One region of the Bradyrhizobium sp. ISRA436 genome, then DNA from elsewhere that is predicted to be linked to it. Evidence: predicted binding sites of a transcription regulator. Region 1 holds the regulator's gene; each other region holds the start of a gene.
What was found. The regulator PhoB, encoded in region 1, activates phosphate uptake and scavenging genes when phosphate is short. The targets are predictions, from matches to a motif close to TGTCATNNANCTGTCAT.

Region 1 (7,631 bases):
GGCGGAACGGGCCTCGGATTATCGCTGGTGAAACATATTCTTAACCGTCATCGCGGGCGTCTTTTGATCGAAAGCGTGCCGAAAAACGGTGCGACTTTTACCGCCTGTTTTCCCCGCCCGAAGACCCCAATGCCGGCCCAAAGCTGAATGTTTTCAGACACTTAGTGCTGTCATCCAACTGTCATCTAACCTTCGTAAAAGCAGCATCGACCGCTCCTAGATGGACCGGCGTGAGCGCGATCGGGCGCATTCGGTGCTTCGCTCACCAAAGGAGATCAGCATGAATTTCATCAAGACAATCGTCGCTGCCGGCGTGTTGGCAGTGTCGACGCCCGCTTTCGCGGCAGACATCACCGGCGCGGGATCGACCTTCATTTTCCCCGTGCTCTCGAAGTGGGCTGACGCCTACAAGAAGGAATCCGGCAACGGCGTGAACTATCAGTCTATCGGTTCGGGCGCCGGCATCAAGCAGATCCAGGCCAAGACCGTGACGTTCGGCGCGACCGATGCTCCGCTGAAGGCCGACCAGCTCCAGAAGGACGGCCTGGCCCAGTGGCCGATGATCATGGGCGCGATCGTTCCGGTGGTGAACATCGATGGCGTCAAGCCGGGTGCCATCGTGCTCGACGGCCCGACCCTCGCCGAAATCTTCCTTGGCAAGATCACCAAGTGGGACGATGCCGCGATCAAGAAGCTGAACCCGAACGCCAAGCTGCCGTCGGAAGCGATCTCCGTCGTGCATCGTGCTGACGGTTCCGGCACCACCTTCAACTTCACCGACTACCTCTCGAAGGTCAGCGCCGACTGGAAGAGCAAGGTCGGTAGCGGCACGGCTGTCGAGTGGCCGGTCGGCGTCGGCGCCAAGGGCAACGAGGGTGTTGCGGCGAACGTCGGTCAGACCAAGAACTCGATCGGCTATGTCGAGTATGCCTACGCCAAGCAGAACAAGCTGACCTACACCGCTCTGGTCAACAAGGCCGGCAAGACCATCCAGCCGACCAACGAAGCGTTCCAGGCCGCGGCCTCGAATGCCGACTGGGCCAACGCTCCCGGCTACTACCTGATCCTCACCGACCAGCCCGGCGACAAGTCCTGGCCGATCGTCGCTTCGACCTTCGTGCTGATGCACAAGGAAGCGGCCGACAAGGCGGCGTCGCAGGAAGCCCTCAAGTTCTTCAAGTACGCCTTCGACAAGGGCAGCAAGATGGCTGAGGATCTCGACTACATCCCGATGCCGGACTCCGTCATCAAGATGATCGAGAAGACCTGGAATTCCGACATCAAGAGCTGAGCGCTCTCGTTGCGATAGCGAAACGTTCCCCTCTCCCTACCACGAAGGGAGAGGGGCGGCAGTTCTGGACTACCTCTTGTGAATTTGACGTTCCGGCCGCTCGCAGGCGTTCCCTCACGCTCCGCCGGGCTCGCCGAACGTCAGCCCGCCACCCGGATGGCAGGCCAAAAGGGCGCAAGTGAATGCTGCCCGTGAAACGTAAAAGCGGACAGGGGATTAGCGTGGTAGATATGGCCGTTCAAAGCGACACGAGCAACGTGATCGACGCTCTCGGACCCTACGACCGCGCCAAGGCGCTGAGTGCTTTCAAGGCGGGCGATCTCACATTCTACTGGATCACCCGGATCTCCGCGATCTCGGTGCTGCTGATCCTTGGCGGAATCATCATCTCGCTGATCGTCGGCGCCTGGCCGGCTATGCGCGAATTCGGCTTCGCGTTTCTGACGACCCAGCGCTGGGCGCCGTCGGCCGATCCGCCGGTGCTCGGCGCGCTCGGGCCGGTTTACGGCACCATGCTGACCTCGATCATTGCGATGCTGATCGCAATTCCGGTCGGGCTCGGCATTGCCGTGTTCCTGACCGAGTTGTGCCCGCAATGGCTGCGCCGCCCGATCGGCATCGCGATCGAGCTGCTCGCCGGCATCCCCTCGATCATCTACGGCATGTGGGGCTTCTTCGTGCTCGGCCCGTTCCTGGCCAACACGTTCCAGCCGTTCATGATCAGGGTCTTCGACGGCGTGCCGGTGCTCGGCAGCATCTTCGCCGGTCCGCCGTCCTATCTGAGCCTGTTCAACGCCTCGCTGATCCTCGCGATCATGGTGCTGCCGTTCATCACCGCGATCTCGGTCGACGTGTTCAAGACCGTGCCGGCGGTGCTGAAGGAAGCCGCCTACGGCATGGGCTGCACCACCTGGGAGGTCGTCCGCAGCGTCGTGATCCCCTACACCAGGGTCGGCGTGATCGGTGGCATCATGCTGGCACTCGGGCGCGCGCTCGGCGAAACCATGGCGGTGACCTTCATCATCGGCAACTCGTTCCGTATCTCCTCGTCGATCTTCGCGCCGGGCACCACGATCTCGGCGGCGATCGCCTCCGAATTCGCCGAGAGCGACGGCCTGCACCAGTCCGGCCTGATCCTGCTCGGCCTGCTCCTGTTCGTGCTGACCTTCTTCGTGCTGGCCGGAGCGCGGCTAATGCTGCTGCGGCTGGAAAAGAAAGCGGGGAAGTGACGCCATGAACCCGATCTACAAATCACGCCGCCGCAGTGACATCGTCGTCCGCGCCTTGTGCATCGGCGCCGCGCTGTTCGGCGTCACCTGGCTGGCGCTGATCCTGTTCACGCTGCTCTACAACGGCGTCGCGGGCCTGAGCGTGCAGCTCTTCACCCAGAACACGCCGCCACCGGGCTCGACCGAGGGCGGCCTGCTCAACGCCATCGTCGGCTCGATCATCATGACGGTGATCGGGGTCGGCATCGGCGCGCCGCTCGGCCTGTTCGCCGGCACCTACCTTGCCGAATACGGCCGGCATGACAAGCTCACCTCGGTGATCCGCTTCATCAACGACATCCTGCTCAGCGCGCCCTCGATCATCATCGGCCTGTTCATCTATGGCGCCGTGGTGGTGCCGATGCGCGGCTTCTCGGCGATCGCCGGCGCGCTGGCGCTCGCCGTGATCGTGATCCCGGTCGTGCTGCGCACCACCGAGGACATGCTGCTGCTGGTGCCCAACCCGCTGCGTGAGGCGGCCTCCGCGCTCGGCCTGCCGCGCTCGTTGGTGATCAAGCGAATCGCCTATCGTGCCGCCCGATCGGGTCTGATCACCGGCGTGCTGCTGGCGACCGCCCGCGTCGCCGGCGAAACCGCACCGCTGCTGTTCACCGCGCTGTCGAACCAGTTCTTCAACCTGAGCCTGACCAGCACGATGGCCAACCTGCCGGTGACCATCAACAACTTCGTGCAAAGCCCCTACGCCTACTGGAAGGAGTTGGCGTGGAGCGGTGCATTGCTCATCACCATCACCGTGCTCGCGCTCAACATTGGCGCGCGTATCCTTGGTGCCGAAAGGGCCGCAAAATGACCGAGCTTTCCGTTTCGACGACTGTCGCGAGCCACGTTCCCCAGGTGCCGCTTCCGGAGGCACCGCCGAAAGTCACGGTGCGCAACCTCAACTTCTATTACGGCGAGCACCACGCGCTGAAGAACATCAACCTGACGCTGGGCACCAACCGCGTCACGGCGTTCATCGGTCCGTCGGGCTGCGGCAAGTCGACCCTGCTGCGCATCTTCAACCGGATGTATGATCTCTATCCGGGCCAGCGTGCCGTCGGCCAGTTGATGCTGGACCAGACCAACATCCTCGACCCCAAGCTCGACCTCAACCTGTTGCGCGCGCGGGTCGGCATGGTGTTCCAGAAACCGACGCCGTTCCCGATGACGATCTACGAGAACATCGCCTTCGGCATCCGTCTCTACGAGAAGATCTCGAAGTCCGAGATGGACGACCGCGTCGAGAAGGCGCTGCGCGGCGGCGCGCTGTGGAATGAGGTCAAGGACAAGCTGAACGCCTCGGGCCTCTCGCTCTCGGGCGGGCAGCAGCAGCGCCTCTGCATCGCCCGCACCGTCGCGGTGCGGCCCGAGGTGATCCTGTTCGACGAGCCGTGCTCGGCCCTCGACCCGATCTCGACCGCCAAGGTCGAGGAGTTGATCCAGGAATTGTCCGAGGACTACACGATCGCGATCGTCACCCACAACATGCAGCAGGCGGCGCGCGTGTCCGACAAGACCGCCTTCATGTATCTTGGTGAACTGATCGAGTTCGACGACACCAACAAGATCTTCACCTCGCCGAGCGATCGACGCACCCAGGACTACATCACCGGCCGGTTCGGCTGAGGAGACACGCGATGGCTTCTGAACATACCGCCAAGGCATTCGACAGCGATCTGCAGGAACTCACGCGCCTGGTCGCCGAGATGGGCGGCCTCGTCGAGCGCATGATCACCGAATCCGTCGACGCGCTGATCCGCCGCGACGTCGCGCTCGGCAAGCGTGTCGTCGCCGCCGACGTCGAGATCGACGGTCTGCAGCACGTCATCGAGGAGCGCGCGGTGCTGACGATCGCGCGCCGCCAGCCGATGGCGATCGACCTGCGCGAGATCGTCGGCGCGATGCGGGTGGCCACGGATCTCGAGCGGATCGGCGACCTCGCCAAGAACATGGGCAAGCGCGTCGCGGCGCTGGAGAGCGATTTCCAGCCGCTGAAGCTGATCCGCGGCCTCGAGCACATGACCGACCTCGTGCTGTCGCAGGTGAAGTCGGTGCTCGACGCCTACGCCGCGCACGACCTGCCGGCCGCGATGGCCGTCTGGAAGGGCGACGAGGAGGTCGACGCGATCTGCACCTCGCTGTTCCGCGAACTGCTCACCTACATGATGGAGGACCCGCGCAACATCTCGTTCTGCATCCATCTGATGTTCTGTGCCAAGAACATCGAGCGGATCGGCGACCACGCCACCAATATCGCCGAAACCGTGTTCTACATGATCGAAGGCCAGCAGATCACCGACAAGCGCCCGAAGGGTGATATGACCACCTTTGCCACCACAGTGCCGGGCAACGGCTAGCTGAGGTGCTTGGTTCGCGTCCGGGCAACGGATCAACACAGAGAAAGAACATAGACCGATGAGCGCACGCATTCTGGTAGTCGAAGACGAGGAAGCGCTGACGACGTTGCTGCGCTACAACCTCGACGCGGAAGGCTACGACGTCGAAACGGTCGGGCGCGGCGACGATGCCGACACAAGGCTGAAGGAGCGTGTTCCCGATCTCGTGGTGCTTGACTGGATGCTGCCGGGCCTGTCCGGCATCGAGTTGTGCCGCCGCTTGCGCGCGCGGCCCGAGACCAAGCAGCTCCCGATCATCATGCTGACTGCGCGCGGCGAGGAGAGCGAGCGGGTCCGCGGCCTCGCCACCGGCGCCGACGATTACATCGTCAAGCCGTTCTCGGTGCCGGAGCTGCTGGCGCGCGTGAAGGGCCTGTTGCGCCGCGCGAGCCCCGAGCGGCTCGCGACTGTGCTGACCTATGGCGACATCGAACTCGACCGCGAGAAGCGCCGCGTGGCGCGCTCGGGCCGTCCGATCGATCTCGGGCCGACCGAGTATCGCCTGCTTGAGTTCTTCCTCGAGCATCCCGGCCGCGTGTTCAGCCGCGAGCAGCTGCTCGACAGCGTCTGGGGCCGCGACATCTATATCGACGAGCGGACCGTCGACGTGCATATCGGCCGGCTGCGCAAGCTGCTCAATCCCGGCCGCGAGCAGGATCCGATCCGCACCGTGCGCGGCGCCGGCTATGCGCTGGACGACCGCTTCGCCAAGGCCGAGCCGCAGCATTAAGCGTGAGTGTCGTCGCGGCGCCTGCCGGGACACATCACCAGGCTCTGCAGGCATAAAAAATCCCCGCTTGCGCGGGGATTTCGTTTCATGAGCTGTGTTTACCGTGTCGGCGGTTTGTTGGCCGGGCGGCGCCGATCGGCGGCCGGCTGGTAGGCGACACGCGAGTGATGCGCGCAATAGGGCAGGCCGGTGAGTGCCTTGCCGCCGCAGAAGAAGAATTCGGGGCTCGAGGGGTCGCCGACCGGCCAATGGCACGTGGCCTCGTTCAGCTCGAGCAGGGACAGCCGCTGGCTCATCGGAACCACATTGTCATAGGCGACCGGATCCGGCTCCAGCTCGACCTCGAAGGCGTGCGCGAGCGCCGTGTTGCCACGCGAGACCGGGCGTGCCACCCGCATCATGTGTTGGGCGGGACGGGCCTTGCGCTGCCGCGGGGCCGCGGTGGAGGGGGCCTTGGCACGGCCGGACAGGCCAAGCCGATGCACTTTGCCGATCACGGCGTTTCGCGTCACATTGCCGAGTTCCGCCGCAATTTGGCTGGCCGACAGGCCCGCCTCCCAGAGCTTCTTCAGCTGCTCGACGCGATCATCGGACCAGGTCAATACCGTCATCGCATTCTTCCCTTCGCCTTGCGCCGGCCAGTCATTGGAGCGGCGCTGCGAGCCAAATCTGACAAATATCCCTGCGGGCAGAATCCCTTAGCCCTCGCCGGACGCGGTTTTGCGCCCGAACGTGTACGCAGAACGAAAGCTACTTAGAGGGTCCAGTACTGCCGCACGAGATGTCGTATCCGACAGGCCAAACGCTACAATATGGCGTGACTCTGGCGCAAGAGTCCGCGGCAGCGCGTCCACATGTTCCCACACTTATGCATTGCAAAGAGGCTTTTCCACCTCACCGGAATGCACCGGATCGCGCGCGTTTCGCATTGCAGGAAGGCCACTTCGTGGCGATTGACAGCGACTGCCCGCAGCATACAATGTTTGCCACGTGCCGCCCGAAAAGGCGGCACGTTTTGTTTTCCGAAGCTGGCCGTTGCTGCGCTGGCGTCAAGGCACGCGGCAATTGTCGGCCTCAAACCCGTCAGTGATTGCCATGACCAATAGCGCCACGTCGCATCTGCTCCCCGTCTTCGCCAGGGTCGATCTCGGCTTCGAACGCGGCGAGGGCGCCTGGCTCGTCGCAACCAACGGCGATCGCTATCTCGATTTCACGTCAGGTGTCGCGGTCAACGCGCTCGGGCACGCGCATCCGCATCTGGTCAAGGCGCTGCAGGAACAGGCGACCAAGCTCTGGCACATGTCGAACCTGTTCAAGAGCCCGGACGGCGAGGTGCTCGCCGCACGGCTCTGCGAACAGAGCTTTGCCGACTACGTGTTCTTCTGCAATTCCGGCGCAGAAGCGATGGAAGGCGTGATCAAGCTGGTCCGCCACTATCACTTCTCCAAGGGCCATGCCGAGCGGTACCGCATCACCACCTTCGAGGGCGCGTTCCACGGCCGCACGCTCGGAACACTCGCCGCCACCGGTTCCGCCAAATATCTCGAGGGCTTCGGTCCGCCGATGGATGGATTCGACCAGGTTCCGCATGGCGACATCGAGGCGGTGAAGAAGGCGATCGGGCCGCACACTGCCGGCATCCTGATCGAGCCGGTGCAGGGCGAGGGCGGCGTGCGCTCGGCGCCGCAAGCCTTCTTCAAGGCGTTGCGTCAGCTCTGCGACGAGCACGGCCTGTTGCTTGCGTTCGACGAGGTGCAGACCGGCATGGGCCGCACCGGCGAACTGTTCGCTTACAAGCGCCTCGGCGTCACGCCCGACGTGATGTCGCTTGCGAAGGCGCTCGGCGGCGGCTTCCCGATCGGCGCTGTGCTGGCGAGCGCGAAGGCCGCGGCCGGCATGGCGCCGGGCTCGCACGGCTCGACCTTCGGCGGCAATCCGCTGGCAGT
Region 2 (7,631 bases), 690 kb from region 1:
CGAGAATCGCGTCCGCCGCGCGGAATGACAGATGTTCGGTCTGCGCGATGAAGGTTGCGGCAGCATTGTTGACGAGTACGTCGATCGGCGCCTCCTGCCAGATCTGGTCCATCATCGCTTCAACCGCAGCGCCATCGCGAATATCGCATCGCGCGGTGGAGACTTTCGCGCCAAATTCGCTGCGGAATTTTCCTGCGGTCTCCTCCAGCAATTCCTGCCGACGACCACAAATGATCAGTTCGGCGCCAAGCTCGGCAAAGCGACGCCCCATGACAGCGCCAAGGCCGGAGCCGCCGCCGGTGATCAGGATGCGCTTGTTCGCCAGCAGGCCTTTTTCAAACATAGTTTGATCCTCCGCTTGTATTGTCGCTCCGCCGTAAATCCGGCATGAAGCTCTCAGCCTAGAACGCTGAAACCTTTGTGTGTCCGAAAATCAGGTGTGTCCATGAAAGCCATCCTCTGCTCGCAATACTGTCAACCCGACGATCTCGTGCTGGCTGACGTGCCGGATCCCGCGGCAGGTCCCGGCGAAGCCGTGATCGCGATCAAGGCGGCTGCGCTGAACTTCTTCGACATCTTGATGATCCAGGGCAAGTACCAGATCAAGCCGCCGTTCCCGTTCTCGCCGGCTGCGGAAGTCGCAGGCGTGATCGAGAGCGTCGGCGAAGGCGTCACCGATCTCAAGCCCGGCGACCGCGTCGTGGCGTCCTGCGGCCATAACGGCGCGCGCGACAAGATCGCGCTGCCGGCGAATGCGATCGTGAAGATCCCCGACAATCTCGACTATGACCGCGCCGCCGGCATCATCATCATCTACGGCACCGCGCTGCATGCGCTGGAAGATCGCGCGAGCCCGAAGCCGGGCGAGACGCTCGCGGTGCTCGGCGCCGCCGGCGGCACCGGACTTGCCGCTTGCGAACTCGGCAAACTGATGGGCCTGAAGGTGATCGCCTGCGCCTCGTCGGACGAGAAGCTCGAATTCGCCAAGCAGCACGGCGCCGAGCTGACGCTGAACTACGCCAAGGAAGATTTGAAGGAAGGTCTGCGCAAGCTGACCGGCGGCAAGGGCGCCGACATCGTGTTCGATCCGGTCGGCGGCGCTTACGCCGAAGCTGCGCTGCGCTCGACCGCGTGGGAAGGCCGCTTCCTGGTGATCGGCTTTGCCGCCGGCGAGATCCCGAAGATCCCGCTCAACCTCGCGCTCCTGAAGGGCTGCGACATCAGAGGCGTGTTCTGGGGCGCATGGGCGCGGCAGAATCCGGAGAAGAACCGCAAGAACCTCGAGAAGCTCGTGCAGTGGACCGCGGAAGGCAAGATCTCATCGCATGTCGACCGCACCTTCCCGCTGTCGCAGACCGCGGAAGCCCTGAAGGTGCTCGCCGGCCGCAAGGCGATGGGCAAGGTGATCCTGCATCCGGGAAGCTGAGAAGAGATCGCGTAGCCTCGGATGAAGCCAACGGGTCGCGCGAACGCGCGCCCGATGACAGGCTCAGCGAAATCCGGGACGGTTCATCGGCGCCGGATTGCGCTTCGCTTCATCCGGGCTACGCGGCGCTTACTCCTCGCTCAGCGTGGCGCGTTTCAGCGCGGCACGCGCGGCCTCGCGATGCTCGGGCGTGATGTGGCTTGCCACCATGCGGATCGCGGTCGCGAGCACCGCCGCATCGTCGGTGAAGCCGAGGATCGGCATCATGTCGGGAATGAAGTCGAACGGCAGGATGAAATAGGCGATGGCGCCAAGCAGCGCCGCCTGCACATGGCGCGGCGTCTGGCGGTCGAAGGCGCAGTAATAAGCGGCGAGCAGATCCTCGGCGAAAGGCAGCCGCGCCACCACCTTCTTGAACTTGATCCAGAAGCGGCGGCGCACGCTTTCGCGATCCTGGGCCAGCCGGTCGGCGGGCTCGAATCCCACGCTGTGTTCGGTCGATGCCATCGCAAGGCTCCTCGACGCCGCGCGGCAGTCGGGCGACGTTCGCTGCGAATCTGGTGATGTCAGACGGCCGCCGCAAGGCGCGCTGCATCAACGCCCCGACCCCTCATCCCGAGGAGCCGCGAAGCAGCGTCTCGAAGGATGCAGGCCCGGGCCTCATGGTTCGCCTGGCGATGCGCAGCATCGTCCAGAGACGCGCGTTCCGCGCTCCTCGCCATGAGGGCTGACAAAGTCAGCTCACCCCGAGCTGCCTTGCGATCGCGTTCATGGCCTTGGCGAGCTCGATGTCGCGTTTGGTCACCCCGCCGACCTCGTGGGTCGCCAGCATGACCTCGACCGTCTTGTAGACGTTCTTCCATTCAGGATGATGGTCGTTCTTTTCCGCGACCAAGGCCGCGCGACACATAAAGCCAAAAGCTTCGTTGAAGTCCTTGAACACGAAGGTCTTTGTGATGGCCGCACGGCCAGGCATCTCCGCCCAGCCGGCCAATTCCCAGAGCGCGGCCTTCCTTGCTTCCGCCGACAGCAATTCCACCATGACAGCCCTCCTGTTTGGCCCCAACCTTAACCTAACGGCCGGCCTGCGCGATGGGATCCACGCCGAAATTAAGGCCGAAATTGCGTCCTATCGCCGCTGCTCACCATGACGGAGATGTAACGTCGGTCGTCCCCGGAATTTGCTACAAATCGGGGATGTATGCGCGCCGGCCCTTTTGAGATTGAGCCCCAAGCTTTTGTTTGCGAGATCGATGACCAACGGCACTGGCCCCGCCGACATATTGCCGAAGCCGCCCCGTTCTGCGCGGCAACGGCTGATATTCGTGCTGATCGCGGGTGTGCTCGCCATCATCGGCACGATGGCTGCAGGCTATTATTTCGCGATGCGGCCGGTGACGCTGCGCATCGCGGTCGGCCCGCCCAACAGCGACGATGTCAAGCTGGTGCAGACACTGGCCCAGGCTTTCAACAACCAGGCGAATAGCCAGGTCAAGCTTCGCCCGATGCAAACCGATGGCGCTCCGGCGAGCGCGCAGGTGCTCGCCGAAGGCAAGGCCGATCTCGCCATCATCCGCGGCGATCTCGAAGTGCCGAAGAACGCACAGGCGGTTGCGACGCTGCGCAAGAATGTCGTGGTGATGTGGGTTCCACCCGCGGCGAAAGGCAAGCGGCGGAAGGGCCCGAAGATCACCAAGATCGCGCAGCTTGCCGGCCACAAGATCGGCGTCGTTGGCCGTACCCAGGCCAACGTCAATCTGCTCAAGATGATCCTGGTGCAATATGGCATCGACCCGATGAAGGTCGATATCGTCCAGTTCCCGGTCAATGAGGCGGTCGAGGCGATCCGCAACCAGAAGGCCGACGCCTATCTCGCCGCAGGTCCCGCCAACAGCAAGATCACGATCGACGCGATCGCGGCATCGGCCCATGACGGCAACGAGCCGACCTTCCTCGCCATCGATGCCTCCGAGGCGATCGCGCAGAACCATCCGGCCTATGAAGCCTCGGAAATCCCCGCCGGCTCGCTCGGCTCTGCCGACCGGCCGGAGGACGAGGTCAAGACCATCAGCTTCTCGCATCACATCGTCGCCCGCAAAGGCCTATCGGAATCGACGGTGGCAGCGTTTACGCGGCAATTGTTCTCGATCCGGCAGTCGCTGAAGAGCGATTTCCCGCTCGCCGCCAAGATCGAGACCCCCGACACCGACAAGGACGCCGTCATCCCGGTGCATCCGGGCGCCGCCGCCTTCGTCGATGGCGAGGAAAAGACCTTCCTCGACCGCTACAGCGATTACATCTGGTGGAGCCTGATGGCGCTCTCGGCGATGGGCTCGGCCGGCGCGTGGTTCGCCGGCTATCTCAAGCAGGACGAACGCAACACCAACACCTCGCAGCGCGATCGCCTGCTGGACATGCTGAAGGCCGCGCGGCGCAGCGATTCGACCGATGAGCTCGACCAGATGCAGGCGGAGGCCGACGACATCCTGCGCGACACGCTGGTGTGCTTCGAGCGTGGCGCGATCGAACAGGGCACGCTGACCGCGTTCAACATCGCGCTCGAGCAGTTCCACAACGCGGTCGCCGACCGCAAGGCGCTGTTGATGAGCATGCCGCAGAACCTGCAGCGCGCCGCCACCCAGTTCCGCGCGGCGGGCTCGGCATAAGGGACGACTCCCTCTCCGCGAACTCATTCCGCCTCTCCCGCTTGCGGGGGAGGCCGACGCGCGTAGCGCGGCGGGTGGGGGGCTCTCTCCGCGGCATCATTCGCGGAGGAAGCCCCCACCCCACCCTCCCCCGCAAGCGGGAGAGGGAGCCTGACAGACGTGCTCACCTTACGAGGCACGTCGCAGTTCTCCCCCGCGCAGCCACTCCCTGTAATCTCTCCGTCATGGAATTTTTCTAGGTCTTTGCGAGCTTGCGGCGCAGTGTCGCGTCCTATTCCTGGAGGCCCCCATGACGATCCGGTTTTCGCGCAAGATCACTCGCCGACGCTTCCTGTCCACCGCGGCAGCGACCGGGGCCGGCGTCGTTGCGATGCCTTATCTCTCCCGCGCTGCCGACCGGCCGGCGATCACCCATGGTGTGCAGTCCGGCGACGTCGGTGTCGACGGCGGCGTGGTCTGGGCCCGGGCCGATCGCCCGTCGCAGATGATGGTCGAGGTCGCGACCACGGAATCGTTCAAGGATGCGCGCACGCTGCCGCCGATCGCGGCGCTGCCGGAGAGCGACTTCACCGCCAAGATGCTGCTGGAGAACCTGCCCTCCGGCCAGGACATCTTCTATCGCGTGCGCTTCCGCGATCTCTCCCACATCGACATCGCAGGCGAGCCGGTGATCGGCCGCTTCCGCACCGCGCCGAGCGATCGCCGCGACGTCTCCTTCGTGTGGGGCGGCGACGTGGCCGGCCAGGGCTGGGGCATCAATCCCGATGACGGCGGTATGGTCACCTTCTCCGCCATGAAGAAGCACAAGCCGGATTTCTTCCTGCATTCCGGCGACACCATCTATGCTGACGGCATCATCACGGCCGAGCAGAAGCAGCCCGACGGCAAGATCTGGAAGAACATCACAATTCCGGAAAAGGCCAAGGTCGCCGAGACGCTCAACGAATTCCGTGCCGCCCACAAATACAATTTCCTCGACGAGAATCTGCGCGCCTTCAATGCCGAAGTGCCGATCTTCGTGCAGTGGGACGATCACGAAGTGATGAACAACTGGTCGCTGTCGAAGCAACTGCCCGACGCCTACAAGGAGCGCGACATCATGCTGCTTGCCGCGCGTTCGGCCCGTGCCTTCCACGAGATGTATCCGATGCGCGAGAGCATCGTCGAGCCGGGCCGGGTCTACCGCACGTTGAGCTACGGCCCGCTGCTCGACGTCTTCATGCTCGACGAGCGCAGCTATCGCGGCCCCAACGGCCCGAACCTGCAGGAGACCTATGGTCCCGACGCCTATTTCCTCGGGCCCGACCAGCTCGCCTGGCTGAAGCGCGGCTTGCTCAACTCGCGCGCCACCTGGAAGGTGATCGCCTCCGACATGCCGCTCTCCCTCCTCGTCTATGACGACGCGGCCAACAAGAAGGGTTCGGAAGCCTTCGCGCAGGGCGACGGTCCGGCACGCGGCCGCGAGCTCGAGATCGCCGACGTCCTGCGCTTCATCAAGACCGCTGGAATCGTCAACACGGTGTGGCTGACCGCCGACGTGCACTACGCCGCCGCGCACTACTACAACCCGAACAAGGCGCAGTTCCAGGAGTTCGATCCGTTCTGGGAATTCGTCTCCGGCCCGCTGCATGCCGGTACGTTCGGCCCGAACGAACTCGACAACACGTTCGGCCCCGAAGTGAAGTTCGTGAAGGCGCCGGGCGAAGCGAACCAGAACCTGCCGCCGTCGGCCGGCATGCAGTTCTTCGGTCACGTCAAGATCGACGGCAAGAGCGGACAGATGACGGTGAGCCTGCGCGATCGTGCCGACGCCGAATTGTGGTCGATCACGCTCGATCCGAAGCAGGCGTAGTCCGGTCGCATCCACTACGGAACCGCCCCTTTCCTGGACGTCCCTGGCCCAAGGCCGGGGCGACGCGATTGACCGGGGATGGACGTCACCGACCTGTTCCGGTATCGATATCAGAGCCGTTGTGCTGGGGGCCCGGAGGGGCGGAGCATGAGGCGCTACGAGTCCATTCGCGTGCTCGGTGGCATCGTCGCGGGGTCTCGGCCGTGCCACCTCATTGTCGTCGCCATAGCAGCGTTCGTGCTGCTGCCGATCGAAGCCAGCGATGCCGGCAGGCTGCCGCATATCTTCAAGAGCTCGTCAAAGCACGCCGGATCGCCAAAGCGCGTGAGGCCGGCCAAGTTGGCCAGGCACAGAGTCTCACCAAAACCCCACGCCACGCGGCTTGCCGCCCTCGGGCCGGCCGTCCTGCCTCGTTCCGCTCTCAAACCGGCCTCGGCAAAATGCGATCCCTCGACATTCCGGATGGTTCTCGATGTGGGGCATACGGCTGAATCGGAGGGCGCGATCAGCGCTCGCAATGTCGCCGAGTACACCTTCAACCTGCGCCTTGCCCGGCTGATCGACGAGAAATTGAAGGCCGAAGGCTTTGCCGAAACCAGACTCCTTGTGACTGAGGGCAAGGCCAGACCCAGCCTCTTCAAACGAGTGGCTGCGGCCAATGATCTGCGCACAGATCTCTTCCTGTCGATCCACCATGACTCCGTGCCCAACAAATTGCTCGAGGACTGGGATTTCGAGGGCAAGAAAAGCCATTACAGCGATCGGTTCAGCGGGTACTCCATCTTCGTCTCCCGCGACAATCCGGACTTCAAGACGAGCCTCTCGTTCGCCGAACTGATGGGCAAGGAATTAAAGGCCGAGGGGCTTCCTTATGCCGAGCAATACACGCAACCCATCATGGGTCGCTATCAGCACCCGCTGCTGAACAAGGAGACCGGCGTCTACAGCTATGATGAGCTCATCGTGCTGCGAAAGACCCGGATGCCCGCCGTGTTGCTGGAGGCGGGCTCGATAATCAACCGGGACGAGGAGCTCGAGATGGACTCGCCCGAACGGCAGAACATGATCAGCAGCAGCGTCGCGGCCGCCGTCAAGGAGTTCTGTGAGCCGCGATGGGCCATCCTCGGTCCGCTCTGATCGCCCTGTGACGCACCGCCGAGCATCTCAGCGAAACGCGATCCGATTGGCACCTGCTGATGTCATCCCCGCTTGCCCGCCTTGATCTCCTCGAATTTGGCAAGCGCTTGCTCAAACTTGCCGTTGAAAAGCCACATGGCATCGAGGATTTCGCGGAAGGTCGCAGATGTTCTTGCCCTGTCGGCCCGACCGAACGCGAAGATGCTGTTGTTCCGCAGGTATCGCATGATCCTGGCATCGGAAATTCTGTAGCCGACGAGGTTGCCCGAGCCGAGTGCGGCCCTGGTCGGCGTGGGAATGATCTGGATAAGCTCAAAGAGCTTCATTTGATCGATCGTGTCAGGCAAGGCTTTCAGGATCGCCGGGACCTCCGGGAAAATATCCGCGTGCGCGTTCATGAGGGCGTCTCGCACGGCGGTCCAGTGATTGAGCCGATGATCCAGTTTGCCGACCCGCGCTTCTTCCTTGTCGTCGCGACGGCTCAGTGCAGAATCGAAGGCTGCGATTGATCCCTTGATCGCTGCCCATTTCCTTCGACCGTTTCGATCTT
Region 3 (7,631 bases), 3.3 Mb from region 1:
GGTTGCGAAGAACACGCTGCCGAACGCGAGCATGCCGGCGATCAGATAGATCACGCCAAGCGCGACGATCCAGCCCCACTTCGAGCGAAGGCTGGACAGGCCGGATCCGAGACTATGGGCGTGTGAGCTGGACATGGTCGACATTGTATCGCTCCCGTAAACTGGATCAAACCATGCTACCATAGGTGGACACGCCGACAAGGGCGGGTGCCAGTGGCACCGAACGCAGCGCGACACGTTGATTCAATTTCGTCTGGTGTGCTGCCGCGCAGCATTCGTCCACGCGACAACATCTGGTCCAGATCGGAGGACACACTGTCCGGATTGCAGAGGACAAATTGTCCGGTTCGCGCATTCACTTGTCCCGTTCTCCGATCCATCGCAAGGAGGTCGACATGCCCGCAAGTCACGACAAGGATCACGTCTACAAGATCCTGGAACTCGTTGGATCATCGGAGAACAGCGTCGAAGCGGCGATCGAGAACGCCGTCGGCCGCGCGTCGAAGACGATCCGCGAGATGAAATGGTTCGAGGTCGTGCAGACCAGAGGCCATATCGAAGCCGGCAAGGTCCGCCACTATCAGGTGACTTTGCGGGTCGGCTTCACGCTGGAATAGGACGCTCCCGGAAAACGAGGGTGCTTTCGCGCCCTCTACCCGTCATTGCGAGCCAACGGGTCGGCGCAAAGCGCCGCCCGATGACAGGCTCCGCGAAGCAATCCATTGCACCGCGTGCGGAATCGTGGATTGATTCGTCGCTTCAGCGCAAAATTGCTTTGCAATTTTGTCGCGAGCTCCTCGCAATGACGGCCGTGAGAGCCTCACCGCCGCGACAGCGGCGCGGGCGGGGGCGGCTCGGTCGCGCCAGGGCCGAGCGAGCGCTGCACCATCACACTGTCCGACCAGTGGCCGTAGCGATAGGCGACGCCGGGCAGGTGCCCGACACGCGCGAAGCCGAACCGGTTGTGCAGCGCCAGCGACGCGGCGTTGTCGCTGTCGATATAGCCGATCATCTGGCGGAAGCCGGCCGCGGCGCAGGTGTCGATCAATTCCTGCAGCAGCTTTCGCCCGACGCCTTGGCCGACATATTGGTGATGCACGTAGATCGAGTGCTTCACCGTGTAGCGATAGGCGGGGCGCTTGCGGAACATCACGACATAGGCGTAGCCGACCACGTCGCCGTTGCAGACGGCCACCAGATGCGGCAGGCGGGTGTTGCGCAGGTTCTTGCGGCGCTCGCGCAGATCGTCGGGTTCCGGCGTGCCGCTGTCGTCGACGCTCTCCTCGACGCCGCGGCGGATGTGGCGGCGGTAGATCGACAGCATGGCGTCGACGTCGCTGTCGCGCGAGGCGCGCACGATGATCTTGTTGTCATTCTCCATTGCGTGCAGTCCGTCCGCTTATTCCGCTACGACGTAGGTATAGAAGCGGACGCGTCCTGACGCATCGATCTCCTTGTAGACGCCCTGGATCTCGACCTCGAAGCCGGGAAACGCGTTGAAGCTCGCCTCGAACATCCTGAGATAGTCGATCATCGGCTTGCTGCGTTCCGACAGCCGCTCGCCGGGCACGATGGTGGCGATGCCGGGCGGGTAGACCACGAACGGCGTCGCGGCGATGCGTCCGAAGATCTCGTCGATGGGCAGATAGTCGACGTCGTTGCCCACCAGGTAGCGCGAGGCCTCGCGCGGTGACATCGCGATCTCGGGCAGGTGCTCGGGCAGGAACTGTTTCGCCTGTAGCGCGCTGACCCCGGCGTCGCGGAAGAAGCGATGCATGTCGCCGCAGAGATCGCGCAGCCGCACCCCGGCATAGCGGTTCGGCCGGCGGCGGTAGAACTCCGGGATGACGTCCTCGAGCAGCGCGTTGTCGTCGTGCAGCTTCTTGAAGGCGACGAGCCCGCTCACCAGCGTGCCGGCCTTGCTGGCCTCGACACCCGGCGTCAGCAGGAAGAGCAGGGAATTGAGGTCGTTCTTCTCGGCGACGATGCGGTTCTCGCGCAGATATTGTGCCACCACGGGTGCGGGAATGCCATGGTCGGCATAGGCGCCGGTCGCATGATCGAAGCCCGGCGTCAGCAGGGTCAGCTTGTTGGGGTCGGTCATGGCGAAACCCGCCGTCACGTCCGGGAAGCCGTGCCAGCTCTCGCCGGGCTTGAGCTGCCAGTAGGACGGGTTGGTCGCGAGTTGGTCGGTCGAGATCGTCTCCCAGGCCACGTTGTGCACGCCGCCTTCGCGCGCGACGTCCGGGATCATCACGCGATCCGGCACGAACGGCTCGAAGAACCAGCGCCGATCGGGCCGCGTCTCGTTCTCCTCGAACTCACGCTTGACCGCGCGGATCTTCTTGCGCAGCTCGATGCCGAGCCGGATCGTGTCGTCCCACAACACTTCGCCGGAGCGGCCCTTCGTCATCTGCGCGCCGACGTCGAGCGAGGCGAACAGCGGATAGAACGGCGAGGTCGAGGCGTGCTGCATGAAGCTTTCGTTGAAGCGGCGGTGCTCGACGCGACGCTTCTGGCCCTTGATGTGGCGGTCGCGGATGTGGATCTGCGAGGCCTGCGAGAAGCTCGCGAGCTGCTTGTGGGTCGATTGGGTCGCGATGATGCCGGGCGCCTCAGGGCCAAGGTCGGACAGCCCCATCGCGAAGCGGCCGGCATAGATCGGGTGGAATTTCATGAAGCCGGCCCAGGCCTCATCGAACAGGATGTAATCGCAGAGATGGCCGATGCGCTTGAGGATCATCTCGGCGCTGTGGATGGTGCCGTCATAGGTGCACTGCTCGACCACCGCGACGCGGAAGGGGCGGGGCTTGTTCCAGGCACCCTCGTCCCTGACCAGCGGGTGCTTGCGGATGTGATCGCGCAAGGTCGCTTCGTCGAGCAGGTCCCAGCGCATCGGGCCGATCAGGCCCCAGGCGTTGCGCACGGTCGGCACATAGACCGGGATGCCGCCGCCGATCAAGAGCGCGCCGTGATGCGCGGCCTTGTGGTTGTTGCGGTCGAACAGCACGAGGTCGCCGTCGGTGACCAGCGAGCCGAGCGCGACCTTGTTTGAGGTCGAGGTGCCGTTGAGCACGAAATAGGTCTTCTCGGCGCCGAAGATCCGCGCCGCCTCCTTCTGCGCCCGCAGCGCCGGCCCCTCATGGGTGAGGAGGTCGCCGAGGTCGAGCACGGAGTTGTCGAGATCATCGCGGAACACGGCTTCGCCGAGATGCTCGACGAACACCCGGCCGATCGGGCTGCGGCTGTAGAATACGCCGCCATTGTGGCCGGGGCAGGTCCAGAGCTGGTTGCCTTCCTCAGCATAGTCGACCAGCGCGCCGAAGAACGGCGTCTTCAACGTCTCGGCATATTGCTTGAGCCGGCTGATCAGATTTTTCGCGATGAAGGGCGGCGTCTCCTCGGACAGGAACACGTAGCCGTCGATGAAATCCAGCACCTCGACCGGCAGGTCCTCGAAGCGCTTGCGGCGAATCAGCAGGATGATCGGGAAGTCGAGGCCGCGCCGGCGCATCAAATTGATCAGCGCCGCGGTCTTGCCTTCAAGTCCCTTCTTGCCCCAGTCGACCACCATGCAGCCGATCGCGGCATCGGTCTGCACCGCGATCTCGGCATCCTCCAGCTTGCGGGCGCGCACCACTTCGAAGCCGGACCGCTCGATTTCGGTGATGATCTGGTTGAAGCGGATGCCCTCGAGGTCGTCGGCCTCGAACACCGGCGCGGCGAACAGGAAGTTGAACCGTTTGAAATAGTCCATGCGTGTCCTCGAACTGTGTCCGCTGACGTGTCGGCACAATTCATGACAGGCAGATGACAGGTGGTGCGCGCTCGACGATCAAGGCGGAATGGTGAGCGTCAGCGGACGCGGCCGCCGCCGGAACAGCGATTGGCCGCAGTGACGTTCCCGCAGGTTGATCTGGCGGCTGACGGCGGTCGGCGCACCTGCAACTCCGCGGCAGCCGCCTTGAAACCGCTTCGAAGGCACGGAGTTCGGTCACCGGCGGCAGCTTGCGCATGACGGGGAGTGTAGATGAATTCAGTTCACCCGCAGCTGAATTCTTCGCGTTTGCCTGGTGCGGCATGATGCCCAACACTGGGCGCGTTACCGGTCCGGAGGCTGCCATGCTCGTACCGACCCAAGCCAGTGTTGTGGACTATCTCGCCGCCATCGATCGGCTGGCGCTGCTGATTGCGGCGGAACGCCAGCATTTCGACCGCGACCGCAGGCTTCCCGATGCGGTCTTCAACGCGCTCGCCGAGGCCGGATTGTTTCGGCTCTATCTGCCGCGGTCGCTCGGCGGCCCGGAATTCTCGCCGCTCGACTTCATGACGATCGTCGAGGCCGCCTCGGCGCTCGACGGTTCGGTCGGCTGGCTGGTCGGGAATGGTGCGGGCATGAGCCGGATCGGCGGCTATCTGCCGGAAGACGTGGTGCGGAACTGGTTCGCCGATCCGCTCGCGTTCGTGGTGAGCGCGACCGGCGCGGTCGGAACGGCGGTGGAGGTCGAGGGCGGCTATCGCGTCAGCGGACGCTGGCCGTTCGGCAGCGGCTCACATCACGCGACGCGGTTCATGGGGCTTGCCAGAGCGAAGCGGCCGGACGGCAAGGACGGTGCGCCGCTTTGCTGCTATTTCGACAGGTCGGACGTCTGCGTGGACGACACCTGGTTCGTCTCGGGACTGCGCGGCACAGGTAGCTGCGATTTCGAGGTTCGCGACAGCTTCGTTCCGGTCAGTCACACCCATTTGCTGATCGATTTCCAGCCGACACAGGCGGGCATTCTGTATCGGTTGCCGGGTATCTCGGCGTTCTCCTGGACCATCTCGGTTGTGCCGCTCGGAATCGCGCGCGGTGCGCTTGACGCCTTCATCGCGCTCGCGAGCCGCAAGCCGCGCCCGGGGGGTGCCGGTCAATTGCGCGACGGCGAACTGGTTCAGGCCATGGTCGGCCGCGCCGAGGCTGCCCTGCGCTCTGCGCGAGCCTTGCTCGTCGAAGCCATGACGGAACTGATGGAAGCAACCGACGTCGGAGGCGGCCGGCTCATTCAGGCACGGGCGTTCTTGCGGGTTGCCTGTGCCAATGCCGCGGAAAACGCCGCGCGCGTCGTCGGCATGATTGCGGCCAGTGCCGGGACAGCCGCGATCTTCGAGACCGGCACGCTGGAACGATCGGTCCGCGACGTCGACGCGGCGATCAAGCATATCGCGATGAGCCCGAACAGCTATGCGCTCGCCGGACGCGTGAGGCTCGGCCTCGACCCCGGCACCTGGCGGTTCTGAGGGCGATCCGCGTCGTCAGGGCGCAACCGGCACCAGCCCGTAGCGCAGCATCGTCTCCTTCATCTGCGCCGGATCGGGCGCGCCGCCGGCCAGCAGCGCCGCCATTTCCTTGAAGTACTTTGGCCCGAGCACGCCGGGGCTCAGCATGCACAGGCAGGCCGCCGGACCGTTCGAGCGGTTGGTGAAGCCGTGCACGATGCCGCGCTTGATGAACACGGTCTCACCGGGCGCGAGGTCGATGTCCTTGCCGTCGACGCGCCAGGTCGAGATGCCCGACAGGCCGTAGATCGTCTCGTCCCAGCTCTCGTGGTAATGCGGGATCGGCATCCGCGCATTCGGCTGCAGCGTCATCTCGAACAGGTCGATGCTGCCGCCGGTGGTCTCCTTGCTCTGCAGGAATTTGAGCTGCAGCGCGCCGATCTCGATCAGTTCGGGCATGGTCGTCTCGCGCGTGGTTTGTCGCCACGATAGCGGACGGCGCACGACGAGGGCAATGGGCATTGCTTGGATTCAGCGCCGCGGATATTCGAGCTGCATGGCGACGAAGTCCGCCGTGCCCGCGCCGTAGCGCGTCTCGATTCCCTTGAGCGCCTGGTCCAGCGCCTGAGCGGGCGGCGTCGTTCCAACCGCCGGAAGCAGGTGCGCCGCAGGCCAATCGGTCGCGACCTGTTGTGGATAGATACGCAAGCCGTTGCGGGTTGTCTGCGGAGCGCCAGTCGCGGCAAACGTCACCGCGTGCGAGCGATAGGTGCGCGACCAACTATCTGCGACCAGCGCCAGCGAGACCTCGTCGATGCCAGGCGTCAGGGCAAGGCCGAGTTGCTCGCTGCTCCAGAACGCCAGCGTGTTCGCGATCGCGGTCAGCGCGAACGGGCGCGTGAACTTGAACGCGCCACTGTCATGACGCGCGTCCCAGGCGCCGACGCCGATCTCGCGGGCGACCGCTTCGGCCTTGGCGCGGCCCGCGATCGCCTCGACCAGGGTGAGCGACATCGGCATCGACGCCGAAATCCCGGTAGTCGTTGCAACGCCGCGGTCGACCACGATCCTGCGGTTCGCGACGTAGCGGATTTCAGGATGCTTGTCGCGCCAGTCCTTGACGTAGAACCAGTGCGTGGTCGCCTGCCGGCCATCGAGCAGGCCGGCGGAGGCCAAGACCTTGCCGCCGGCGCAGACGCCGACGATCATGGCGCCGTTCTCCGCCTGGCGGCGGATCCACTGCACCACGGCCGGATCGTCGTCGCGGCTCATCGCGGGCACGATCACATAGTCCGCGCCGTCGGGATGCGCGGCATCGAACGCAGCGATCGTTGCGTCCGGCTCGACTTTCAGCACCGGAAATAGCGTCACCGGTCCGGGCCCCGTCGCCAACGTGACGACGTCGGCGACATCGGCACGCTTGAGGATGCCATAGGGCATCAGATAGTCGGTGGTCTCGGTCATATCGTTGATGCCGACGATCGCGATCAGCGGGCGTTGCCGCTTCGGCGGCTTCAAAGCGGCGAGCGTTGCATTATGTTCCTCCTTCGCGATCGGCGGCGGCGCCTTGAACGCCGAAGCGGCGGGGAGGGTGAGCAGCCAGCCGCCACCAAGGATTGGAACCAGCGCGGCAACGGCAAGACCGCCCCATGCAAGAAGCCGCCAGTTCATGAGGATATGTCTCAACGGATCTGTTGCGTCTGGGCGCAAACTATCCGGCGAGAGTGTCGATCGAAATGGCGTATTTCCCGCAAAAACGGACACGCCGATGCCGGCGGCTGAGGTCTGTGTCGACGCGTCGCCCGGATGAGCGCCAGCGGCATCCGGGGACGGCTTTCCCGCATGTCGCTCCGCTCATGCGGGCTACAGGCTGTCTCAGAATCGGCGGCGCAGGTCAGTAAACAAGATTCGTGCCCGGTGGCTGCTCGAGCGCCGCTGCGAGCGAGCGATACTCCGCGCAATCGGTACCGCAGATTTCGGCGATACGGCGCAGATGGTATTCCGCCTGGTCGCGGTTGCCCTGTTCGATCTGCCAGAGGCCGTAGTAATTCCACGTCAGCACGTGGTTCGGATCGGCCTTCAGCGCGCGTTCGTACCAGACCTGCGACTGCTTGTAATCGCCGAGCTTGCGATAGGAGTAGCCGATCAGATTGGCGACGTTCGGATGATCGTCATGACCGAGTGCATGGAGTTGATCGATCGCGGCGGCATAGTCGTTGCGTTCGTAGATCGTCGCATAGGCGGCGCGGTAGCCCTCGCGAAATGCCGGATCCTCGAAGCCGGATTGCTTGGTGGGTTTCTTGGTGTGCGTGGTCTTCTTGCCCTTTTGCTGCGGATAGGCCGGCGTGTCGTAGTGCGATCCGTAGGGATCT

Region 2: MTX23_RS01470 (alkaline phosphatase D family protein) is a predicted target of PhoB. The motif match lies at 4,302-4,318, and genes of this name have one in related genera.
Region 3: MTX23_RS13925 (Orn/Lys/Arg decarboxylase N-terminal domain-containing protein) is a predicted target of PhoB. The motif match lies at 3,800-3,816, and genes of this name have one in related genera.

What each region holds. Positions count from the first base shown of each region.
Region 1 covers NZ_CP094519.1:7,132,960-7,140,590, reverse strand. Annotated here, with positions in the region: gene MTX23_RS33210 (ATP-binding protein) at 1-147, shown strand, start outside; gene pstS (phosphate ABC transporter substrate-binding protein PstS) at 281-1,291, shown strand; gene pstC (phosphate ABC transporter permease subunit PstC) at 1,522-2,520, shown strand; gene pstA (phosphate ABC transporter permease PstA) at 2,525-3,370, shown strand; gene pstB (phosphate ABC transporter ATP-binding protein PstB) at 3,367-4,185, shown strand; gene phoU (phosphate signaling complex protein PhoU) at 4,197-4,916, shown strand; gene phoB (phosphate regulon transcriptional regulator PhoB) at 4,975-5,685, shown strand; gene MTX23_RS33175 (GcrA family cell cycle regulator) at 5,784-6,296, opposite strand; gene MTX23_RS33170 (aspartate aminotransferase family protein) at 6,781-7,631, shown strand, end outside.
Region 2 covers NZ_CP094519.1:310,917-318,547, reverse strand. Annotated here, with positions in the region: gene MTX23_RS01495 (SDR family oxidoreductase) at 1-343, opposite strand, end outside; gene MTX23_RS01490 (NADPH:quinone oxidoreductase family protein) at 446-1,426, shown strand; gene MTX23_RS01485 (YkvA family protein) at 1,556-1,933, opposite strand; gene MTX23_RS01480 (4a-hydroxytetrahydrobiopterin dehydratase) at 2,163-2,468, opposite strand; gene MTX23_RS01475 (TAXI family TRAP transporter solute-binding subunit) at 2,746-4,092, shown strand; gene MTX23_RS01470 (alkaline phosphatase D family protein) at 4,382-5,944, shown strand; gene MTX23_RS01465 (N-acetylmuramoyl-L-alanine amidase) at 6,092-7,081, shown strand; gene MTX23_RS01460 (hypothetical protein) at 7,144-7,631, opposite strand, start outside.
Region 3 covers NZ_CP094519.1:2,965,228-2,972,858, forward strand. Annotated here, with positions in the region: gene MTX23_RS13910 (HdeD family acid-resistance protein) at 1-144, opposite strand, end outside; gene MTX23_RS13915 (dodecin) at 396-617, shown strand; gene MTX23_RS13920 (GNAT family N-acetyltransferase) at 821-1,381, opposite strand; gene MTX23_RS13925 (Orn/Lys/Arg decarboxylase N-terminal domain-containing protein) at 1,400-3,757, opposite strand; gene MTX23_RS13930 (acyl-CoA dehydrogenase family protein) at 4,123-5,280, shown strand; gene MTX23_RS13935 (cupin domain-containing protein) at 5,296-5,718, opposite strand; gene MTX23_RS13940 (DJ-1/PfpI family protein) at 5,791-6,930, opposite strand; gene MTX23_RS13945 (tetratricopeptide repeat protein) at 7,154-7,631, opposite strand, start outside.